DNA from 3 places in the Brevibacillus sp. HB1.3 genome. Region 2 is predicted to be linked to each of the others. Evidence: predicted binding sites of a transcription regulator. Region 2 holds the regulator's gene; each other region holds the start of a gene.
The links. Region 2 encodes LexA, which represses DNA repair genes until DNA is damaged. Its sites were predicted from a motif close to CGAACATATGTTCG; they were not measured.

Region 1 (3,284 bases), on a different contig from region 2:
CACACAAACCGATAGTACAGCGCGCTATCTATGCGTTCTTCTTGAAATACTTTAATATTTTTTGCCTTCAGTTTTTTCCTGACCTCACTTAGATCCAGATGGATTTGTGCCATCAATACTTGGGAAGCTTTGAGGTAAAGATTTTTCAATGAATAGGATGAGAGGCCGATTTCTGTACTGTTTTTATCGACTATCGTTAAGATCATCGGCAGAAGAACAGAATCCCTTATTAATTCAAGTTCTTCTTTGCTGGGCAACTCTGGTTTGACCGGCTCTTGTTGCTGATTCTTTCTGCTTAAGTATTGTTCCCGGTGTTCTGGAAGCATCATTCGACTGGATTCCCATCTTCCATTATTCTGAAGTTTTTTACTCATCTATAGTGCCCTCCTATTTTCGCACTACGCTCTTGAGCTTGTGCTGCTCCCAATAAAGAAGATGCGCGCAAAATCGCTGTGCTTCCGTAGCGATTCTTTATTTGATCTGTGGTGCGTTCTAGCCTTTTGTACCTTTCTCTATTACCGAAGAAGGAAAGTTGGTATTCATCATCACGGCTCAAATTTGATACCACTATTCCAAGCTTTCGAATCGGTTGTTCATCCCAATGGATATAAAACAACTTCCGAGCTGCTTCAAACACCTCATTGGTGATATTGGTTGGATCGTCAATTGTGATTTGTCTAAAAAATCCCGTAGGTTTGTCAAAGTCAGCACCTTGAGCTCCTACGGATACCACTTTTCCCATATAGCCTTTGGCACGACAACGGCGACAAACTTCTTCGCTTAACTCAAGTAGTATGACGTCGATATCCTCCTTATGGGAATAGTCACGCGGCAAAGTCATTTGATGTCCAATAGCTTGTTGATGATCATGTGTGCCTGGTGTAACTGCGCTTGGGTCTATGCCGTTCGCAGTTTGCCAATACAATTCAGCTTGTATATCACTATTTTTACCCATAACAAGCTTCATTTTACGTTTGAAATCACCAAGCGGAAGTTTGGCTATATCGCCAATTGTCGCAATGCCTATTCGGTTAAAGTGAGCCGTCATCCGTGAACCGACACCGAACATTTTGTTGATGGGCTGAGGCCATAACAGATTATCTATATCGCTTTTAGGAAGTGTGAAGATACCCGTTTCACTTTTTTTAGCCCATATGTCAGTTGCCATTTTCGCCAACATCTTTGTTGAACTTATACCCACCCTGATCCAGACACCGGTAGACATCATTACCTTGACTTGTATTCGTTTTGCAATTTCTTCTGGAGATCCAAAATAAGAAAGCGATCCGGTCACATCCAAAAATTGCTCGTCAATTGAAAATGGCTCAACTAAGTCTGTAAAGGATTCAAAGATCTCAGTAATCATTAGTGATACATCGATATAAGTCTGCATGCGAGGACGTATAACGACCGCATCAGGACACTTAGCGAGAGCCTGACCCAATGTTTCTGCTGTAGTTATTCCAAACTTTTTGGCCACAGGACATGCTGCTAAGACGATGCCCGATCTTCTGGCCGGATCTCCGGCCACAATAACGGGACTATTGCGATATTCTGGACGTGCTGCCTTTTCAACAGATGCATAAAATGATTGGCAATCCGCCAACATTATTACGGGCACCACAGTGACACCCCCAAATTAATGCGAAAATATGTTCTTATTATATACCGAATGTATGTTCGTAATACAATGGTTAAATCATCCAGCTCAAGTATTTTTCCTACTCCAAAATTTACTTCAAGCTTTTATAAAACAATGGTCCCCGAACTCCTAAATAGAGTTCGGGGACCATTGTATGCAAAGGCGTGGCTAAACATTAAGTGAGGGGTGTCAATGGTTGCGCGCTATGTACCACCCGAGCTGGATCAGGAGCAGCTCAGCGCCTTAAGCGAACTGGTATGGCAGGCGTTCCAGACAGAGAGCATCCTGACGCTGCCTTATTATGACAGGCGAGAGCCGCGACGTCTGTCTGCCCACATTATCCATATTGATCAAGCGGCGAGACGCCTCAAGCTTCGGGAAGGCTCCGATATTCACTGGGTTCCTTTTGCCCGACTGCTGCATGTGGAGCTGGCAGCGAGCTTCTAAATCGAGGAAATGCAGGTACATGAAGGGCAAGACATGAGAATTACTCAAGAAATCGGCAAAAATAGGCCCCTTTTTCAAAAGCAAGTGGCAAAAAACAGCGTGCCGCGTTGAAACGGTGTGTGCGAGGAAGATGTGAGATTCCTGAAACGAAAAGCGGTCAAAAACAACCGTTTTTCGTGTTTTTTTGGCTTACACGGATTTTGCCAGAAGGGAGGTTTCCCTGTATTGTTAGATTATCTTTTGAAGCATATATTTGACGGATAGAACAAAGGAGATTTTACATGCTAGCACAAGAAATGGGTGTCATATTCACCAAGCACGCCGATCAGATTACTTCCAAGCGTTGGGGAGAATTCATGCAACAATTGGAGGAAAAAGGCCTGTACGTGCTCATTGAGACAGACACGATCGGAAGAGTGATGAGTCCATTGGGCGGATTGATGCCCATGCCGTGTAAAAGTGAGACGCTCCATATTGTGACAGCTGATGAGCTGGAGCAGCGTGGCTTGCCGCTCGGTCACCACATCGTAACGAAAGCGAAAGAAAAAGTAGTCCAACCATAATCGAAAAAAACAACGCAACCTTTCCTGTAGGAGCAAGCTTCCAAGTCGGAAAGGTTTTTTTGTGTGAAAAACACCTCGACGTTTTTCATAAAGGTGGACATCAGTATCAGTGACAAAACCCGCTAGGAAAGTCAGCCGAAGCGGGTTTTGTTAAGGTATGGGTGCAAACTTGTTCAGTTGTCTGCTTTTTTAGTCGCAGGGTCGTGACGGAATAGCTTGGTCATGCACACCCACGCGATGAGTGGGCCGATTCCGATACACAGAATCAACCAGTTCAGTGTAAGAGGAGAGACGCTCAAGGACGTTACGAGCAGAAAGATCAAAATCCCCACCAGCCGACCAACGTCCAGAGCAAACTCTCGGAGGACGACATACTCGACCCGATTGCGTGCGCTTTCTTCGTTCGTGCCAATCAGATCAAAAATCGTGGAGAGCATGGGCACAGAAAACAGCGGATAAGCGATGGACACCGCAATCCCAAAAATAAGCAGAGTCGTAAAGCTCACCTGCCAAAAAAATACGAAGAGAATCCCCCACATGATGACAGAGCCAGTGAGCATTCCCCACTTGCGATAGCGAGGAGCAAACCATTTGGCGATCAGAAAGTAGCTCACAAGTCCGACGGCAGATGT
Region 2 (3,284 bases):
CTCACATGTATCGTGTCTTTGAACGTATCAGGCCCATTGCCTGGCCAGCCATATTCCAACAGCACATGAAAGTAGACCGACTCCCAAACTGAGAAGGGCATATAAAGTGCCCCGCAACAGATGTCCTTCTCCCCAAAAAGTGACCACTTCCAAGGAGAAGCTAGAGAAAGTCGTAAATCCTCCCATGACACCCGTTGCAAATAAGAGATAGAGTGTTGGAGATAAAATGCCCCGTTCTTTCCCTAGCACGAACAAGATGCCAATGATCAAGGATCCACAAACATTGACGATCCAGGTTCCCCACGGCCATTCCGGCTGATTTGCGAGTAAAGACAATAGGTAGCGCACTAGAGAGCCAACTGCTCCGCCAACCGCCACAGCTATCCACGCCATCGCTTTCCCCCCTGGCAATCAAAGCGTTATGTATGTCACAGAAAAAGACACCCTAGCGTCAAGCGAGGATGTCTGTCGTATCAGTAATTGTTATCTTACTGTTTTGGCTTATTTTCTTCAAGGTCTTCCACATAACGGATGGAATCCAAATTTGCTCTCAGTGAAAGCTTAACGGCGTCAATGTACTTTTGGCGCAATGCTTTTTGCTCGAGCTTTTCCTCTTCGGTTAAACCTTCTTCGCGAGATTTTTTGACCAATTCATTAATGCGTTTAATTTCTGCGTCAGATACCACTGCTGGTTCCTCCCACTCTGTAGTAGTGCCGCTTCATTATACCATATTCGAATAATCCCGCAAGACAGCCGAACACTTACGGCATATCAGGCATGATCAGAGTCTGACCCGGGTAAATCCAGTTGCTATCCAAACCGTTCGCTTCCTTGATTTCTATGATATAGTCACGCACATCCGTATGCTGATCTGAGTAGCGAACGGCTAACGACCATAGACTATCTCCGGATTGTACGATTACTTCTATGCCTTGTGGCTCGTCCATTGGCGAAGCAGCAAACACTAGTTCGGTCAATAAGTAAAAAAAGAGAGTAAATGTAATAAGAAACAAGAGTGCTTGACCTCTCGTGATACCAAAACGAACACGACGTTCTTCTTTCTTCTCAAAACGATTACGTACTGTCGATGAATTCATGATAATGGCCTCCTTACAAACATACGTTCTGTTCTCTTGTAAGCTCATCATAAATGAGAACATATGTTCATGTCAACAACGAAACGAACTTATGTTTGTCGAACGCAAGCTCCCATGGTATAATATAGGAAAATATGTTCGAGGAATCAGGGGTGTCTTTCTATGTCAAAATTATCGAGTAGACAACAAGCCATCATCGAGTTCATACGAAAGGAAGTTCGTGATAAAGGATATCCGCCTTCTGTACGTGAAATTGGAGAGGCTGTCGGACTCGCTTCCAGCTCAACAGTACATGGTCATTTGGCACGCTTAGAGAAAAAAGGCCTCATTCGTCGAGATCCTACCAAACCTCGCGCCATCGAATTGCTTTCAGATGAAGATCGTTTTCAAGACAATTTCGAAGACTCTGTCGTCCGTGTGCCAGTAATCGGAAAAGTAACAGCTGGACAGCCCATTACAGCCATTGAGGATGTGGAAGAATACTTCCCACTTCCAGACAATATCGTGACTTCCGACAAGGTCTACATGCTGCGCGTCTCCGGGAATAGTATGATTGATGCTGGGATTCTCGACGGAGACTACGTCATTGTTCGCCAACAGCACGTAGCGAACAACGGTGACATTGTCGTAGCCATGACAGAAGAAGATGAAGCGACCGTCAAAAGATTTTTCAAAGAAAAGAACCACTTCCGTCTCCAACCGGAAAATGCCACGATGGAACCGATCATTCTGGAGCATGTCACCATTCTCGGTAAAGTCATTGGTGTCTATCGCCTCATTCACTAGTTTCCACGTAAAAAAGGACAGCCTCGGCTGTCCCTTTTGTTTTCTATATGTTATCTGGCGATAAAAAACCAGATGATCATCGTAACTTGCAAGATGACTTTTACGACCGCACTGCCCAAAAATCCAATTAGTGAGCCTACTCCCGCTTTCACTGCTCGCTCCATCGATTGCTTCTGCACCATCAACTCTACGAGAACGACGAATACGAACGGCAAGATCAGCATACCAAACGGTGGGAAGACGAAAATCCCGAGGATAATTCCGGCGGCTGCAGCTATAGACGACCACTTGGACCCCCCGTACTTTTTCACGAAGTACATGTTCGTCAGCAAGTCAGCACCGTAAAGCAGAATGCTTAGAACGACCATTCCCCACCAAAAGGATGTCGGCAATCCCGCTCCCGGATCTGCAATAAAAAAGTGATAGAGCAAAAAGCCCGCCCACAGCAAGATCGTATCAGGTAAAACGGGTAAAAAAATTCCTGCGATGCTTAACAGGAACAATAACACAACCACGACCCACAAAAGTATTTCCATCCACTACACTCCCTTCATTTAGGTATACGAGTGACTACCAATTTCGTTGCGCACTTATTCACTTTTGTCTACACTATTTTAAAAGAAAGTAGACATGGGGGTAGTTTCATGAAAAATTGGCATGATCTCTCTTACTTGAGCAGAGGAACGATGCGCCAAAAAGCGGCGTGGGAAGCGATTCAACAGACGCATATCCTGGAAGTACTAGCCGATTACCGTCCAGTGCTTGCCGGAACCATCCCATTGGACATTGATGTTGAGCAAAGCGATCTGGATATTATTTGCGAGAGTCATGATCTGAATCAGTTTGAGCAGGTTGTTCGTAAAGCGTTTGGCTGCTTAACCAGCTTTGAAGTGACACAACTCGATCTAAAAGGGATTCCCACGTGCGTTATTTCGTTTTTCACAGCTAGCTTTTGGTTTGAATTGTTTGCTCAACCAGTTGCAGTCGAAAAGCAAAATGCTTATCGTCATATGGACATCGAAGCACGATTGTTAGATATAGGGGGCTTGGATGCTTGTATACATATCAGGGCTCTGAAGCAAGACGGACTCAAAACAGAGCCTGCATTTGCTCGATACTTTCATATTCCGGGTGATGATCCGTATGAGGCCTTGTTGCAATTGGAGTCGTTGACCGAACAGGAATTACGCCAAAGAGTTCAGCTCCTACGAAAGGATTAATCTGCTAGCAGATCTATCAACTTCCTGGAATCATAAGGGGTAAACAGCGACTGGTGTTGCAACTGATCATTAAGGAGGACATCCTATATGGATTGGCTGATAGAGATACCGTTCCCCTCTGGAGAGATTCGGGTAGAAACAAGCGTCGACATCTCATTTAGGAGATTCGAGTCAAGTGGG
Region 3 (3,284 bases), on a different contig from region 2:
GCCTTCCTTGTCTGCATCCAAAATCGCCACGAGTGATACTTCCGGCAAGTCTAGACCTTCCCGCAAGAGGTTGATCCCGACCAGCACATCAAACTCACCTAAACGCAATGAGCGTAAAATCTGCATCCGCTCAATCGTTTTAATATCCGAGTGAAGATAGCGGACCTTGATTCCGATTTCTTTCAGATAGTCCGTCAAATCCTCAGACATTTTCTTCGTCAGAGTCGTGACGAGAACTCGCTCATTTTTCGCAATCGTGGCTTGAATCTCGCCAATCAAATCGTCAATCTGTCCTTTGATCGGACGTACCGTAACCGTTGGATCAATCAAGCCTGTCGGACGAATCACCTGCTGCACCATTTCCGGGCTGTGCTCCAGCTCATAAGGACCAGGCGTAGCCGAAATGTAGATCGCTTGTTTCAGCTTTGCTTCAAACTCCTCGAACTTAAGTGGGCGGTTATCGCGTGCAGAGGGCAGACGGAATCCGTGTTCGACCAGTACATCCTTCCGTGCGCGGTCACCGTTATACATCCCCCGCACCTGCGGCAAGGTCATATGCGATTCATCCATCATGACGATAAAATCTTCTGGGAAGTAATCCAGCAAGGTATACGGAGCATGCCCGGCAGGCAGTCCCGTCAGATGGCGCGAGTAGTTTTCGATTCCGGAGCAAAATCCCATCTCCATCATCATCTCAATATCGTACCGTGTGCGCTGCTCCAGTCGCTGTGCTTCCAGGAGCTTGCCCGCATCACGGAATTCTTTCAGTCTTTCTTCCAGCTCGGCCTCAATGCTTTGGACAGCCAGCTTCATTTTCTCCTCGCGTGTCACATAGTGAGATTTAGGGAAGATGGCAATGTGATCACGCTGTCCCAAAATCTCGCCGGTCAGTACGTCAATCGAAGTAATCCGCTCAATTTCATCTCCAAAAAACTCAACGCGAATCGCCTGCTCACTCTCTGAGGCAGGGAAAATCTCCACGACGTCACCCCGCACACGAAACGTACCGCGCGTGAAGTTGATATCGTTGCGTGTGTACTGGATATCGACCAGACGATGCAATATCTCGTCCCGTCCTGTTTCCATACCAACACGTAAAGACAAGAGCAGCTCCCGATACTCCTCGGGCGAACCCAATCCGTAAATGCAGGAGACGGAGGCAACGATGATCACATCTCGGCGTTCAAACAGCGCACTGGTAGCCGAGTGACGGAGCTTGTCGATCTCCTCGTTGATGCTCGAGTCTTTTTCAATAAACGTATCCGATTGGGGAATGTATGCTTCGGGTTGATAGTAATCGTAGTAGCTGACGAAGTATTCCACCGCGTTGTTCGGGAAAAACTCCTTAAACTCTGCACAAAGCTGAGCGGCCAGAGTTTTGTTGTGTGCCATCACGAGCGTTGGCCTGTTCACCTGAGCAATTACTTGGGCAGCCGTATAAGTCTTTCCCGTTCCCGTCGCACCCAGCAATGTCTGGTGTCGCTTGCCAGCCTGTAACCCTGCCACCAGCTCGGCAATGGCGGTTGGCTGGTCCCCGGACGGTTGAAACTCCGATACCAATTCAAAACGCTCCATTCCCTCGTTCATCTCCTCATAGCATGACTGTTTCTACTTCCATTATAACACAATTCCGGCTAGTTTAAGCCCAAAATTCGAACAAACGTTTGTCTTCATCTTTCCACCGATTTTTCCGATATAAGATGAAGGAAGTACAAACATACGCAGATAGACTCGCCACCTTCAGGGAGGATTGACATGTCAGATAACGGAACAACCGTCAAAAATAACCCTTATATACAACCGCATATGAGCTATAAAGGCAAAAAAGAATTCTCCACCGAGCTCGACCAAAACGCCTTTATGAAGCTCATGCTGGAGCAGTTAAAGCATCAGGACCCTATGTCCCCCATGGACAACTCTCAGTTCATCCAGCAAACAAGTATGCTGACCATGGTAGAAAAAATTACAAAAATGACCACGCTGATGGAGCAATCGAACAACAGCATGGTCACTTTGGATAAGTACGAAAAGCTGGTAGGTCGTACAGCTTCGTATTCCCTCACTACAAAAGACGAGATGACGGGAGAAACGAAGACGGAGAAGAAAGAAGGCGTACTTGATGCCGTCTACATGGATCAAGGCAAAATCTACTTCCGTATCGCAGGCGAATCGACACCGATTCCGCTGGCAGACGTCTCCGGATTGGAATCGCAAGGTCTGGCCGGCAATACGCTCGACAACAGCGTGAAGTACATGGAAATGATCGGTCGTGAGATTTCCTATAAAGTAACAAAGGAAGTCGACCGGGATGGCAATCCAGATACCAAAAACGACATTTCCAAGGTTGATGAAATCTTGAATGGCGTCATCACTGGCTTTACCACCAAAAACGGTACCGCACAATTCCAACTGGATAATGGATCAACCGTAAAAGCCGAAGAAATCGTAGGCATGACAGTGAAACCTGAAAACAGAGCAATGGGCAACTCCCTTGCCTACGCGCAAATGATCGGCTACAACATCACGTACAACCAGTCTCAGACAAACCCCGACGGCACCACTTCCAATACTCCTTTTTCTGGAGTGGTCAAAGCTGTCAGCATGAAAAACGGAGTCGTCGAATTCGTCCTCCAGGATGATAAGAAAGTCGCTCTCAATCAAATCACAGGATTCGAAGCAACTGCCTAGAATCGTATACAAAAAGCCGCACATCTTCGAAATCGGAGAAGGCGGCTTTTTCTTTACAAGTTCCTATTCGTTTACGATCACTTTTCCGGTTATCGCATCCACATAAAATGTATCATCTACTTTAGATTCTCCCCCGCAGAAGCAATGCGAGCGAGTTTGGCGAAACGAAAGGTCATAGCCGAGCTTCCAGGTAATCGTGTTTTTCTTATAATTTGGCTGGTGGATATAGGTCAGCTCGAGTGGATAGGTTTGCAATAATCGGGTCATGGCCACTTGTTCTTTAAGGGCTTGGGAACGGGCCGGGTATTTGACACTGGCCGGTTTGTTTATGCTCACCTGATCCCATGTACCCGTCCATGAATCGATCCGAATCGTATACATCCCGTTCTCCACACTCTGATTGACCCCATAAACTGGAATGCCGTTCACAAGGGGATCCGCTATGATCGAAGTGTACCTTTCATCTCTATCCTCCGTTATTTGGATCTGATTGCTTCCAGACGGAGTCAGTCTTTTCAAAAGCTTATCCGCTTCCATCCGATCCCGCTTCTTATCCGTTTTCACATGAGACCATTGCGGATTGTTCACCTTTGTGG

Region 1: HPY31_RS09355 (DNA polymerase IV) is a predicted target of LexA. The motif match lies at 1,670-1,683, and genes of this name have one in related genera.
Region 3: uvrB (excinuclease ABC subunit UvrB) is a predicted target of LexA. The motif match lies at 1,654-1,667, and genes of this name have one in related genera.

The regions. Positions count from the first base shown of each region.
Region 1 covers NZ_JABMIT010000003.1:359,127-362,410, forward strand. Annotated here, with positions in the region: gene HPY31_RS09350 (YhjD family protein) at 1-374, opposite strand, end outside; gene HPY31_RS09355 (DNA polymerase IV) at 371-1,609, opposite strand; gene HPY31_RS09360 (YolD-like family protein) at 1,835-2,089, shown strand; gene HPY31_RS09365 (hypothetical protein) at 2,371-2,652, shown strand; gene HPY31_RS09370 (MFS transporter) at 2,826-3,284, opposite strand, start outside.
Region 2 covers NZ_JABMIT010000010.1:23,658-26,941, reverse strand. Annotated here, with positions in the region: gene crcB (fluoride efflux transporter CrcB) at 28-393, opposite strand; gene HPY31_RS21300 (DUF896 domain-containing protein) at 489-686, opposite strand; gene yneA (cell division suppressor protein YneA) at 763-1,098, opposite strand; gene lexA (transcriptional repressor LexA) at 1,261-1,884, shown strand; gene HPY31_RS21285 (DUF456 domain-containing protein) at 1,935-2,420, opposite strand; gene HPY31_RS21280 (DUF4269 domain-containing protein) at 2,529-3,104, shown strand; gene HPY31_RS21275 (hypothetical protein) at 3,192-3,284, shown strand, end outside.
Region 3 covers NZ_JABMIT010000002.1:12,946-16,229, forward strand. Annotated here, with positions in the region: gene uvrB (excinuclease ABC subunit UvrB) at 1-1,575, opposite strand, end outside; gene HPY31_RS04785 (flagellar hook assembly protein FlgD) at 1,756-2,688, shown strand; gene HPY31_RS04790 (hypothetical protein) at 2,752-3,284, opposite strand, start outside.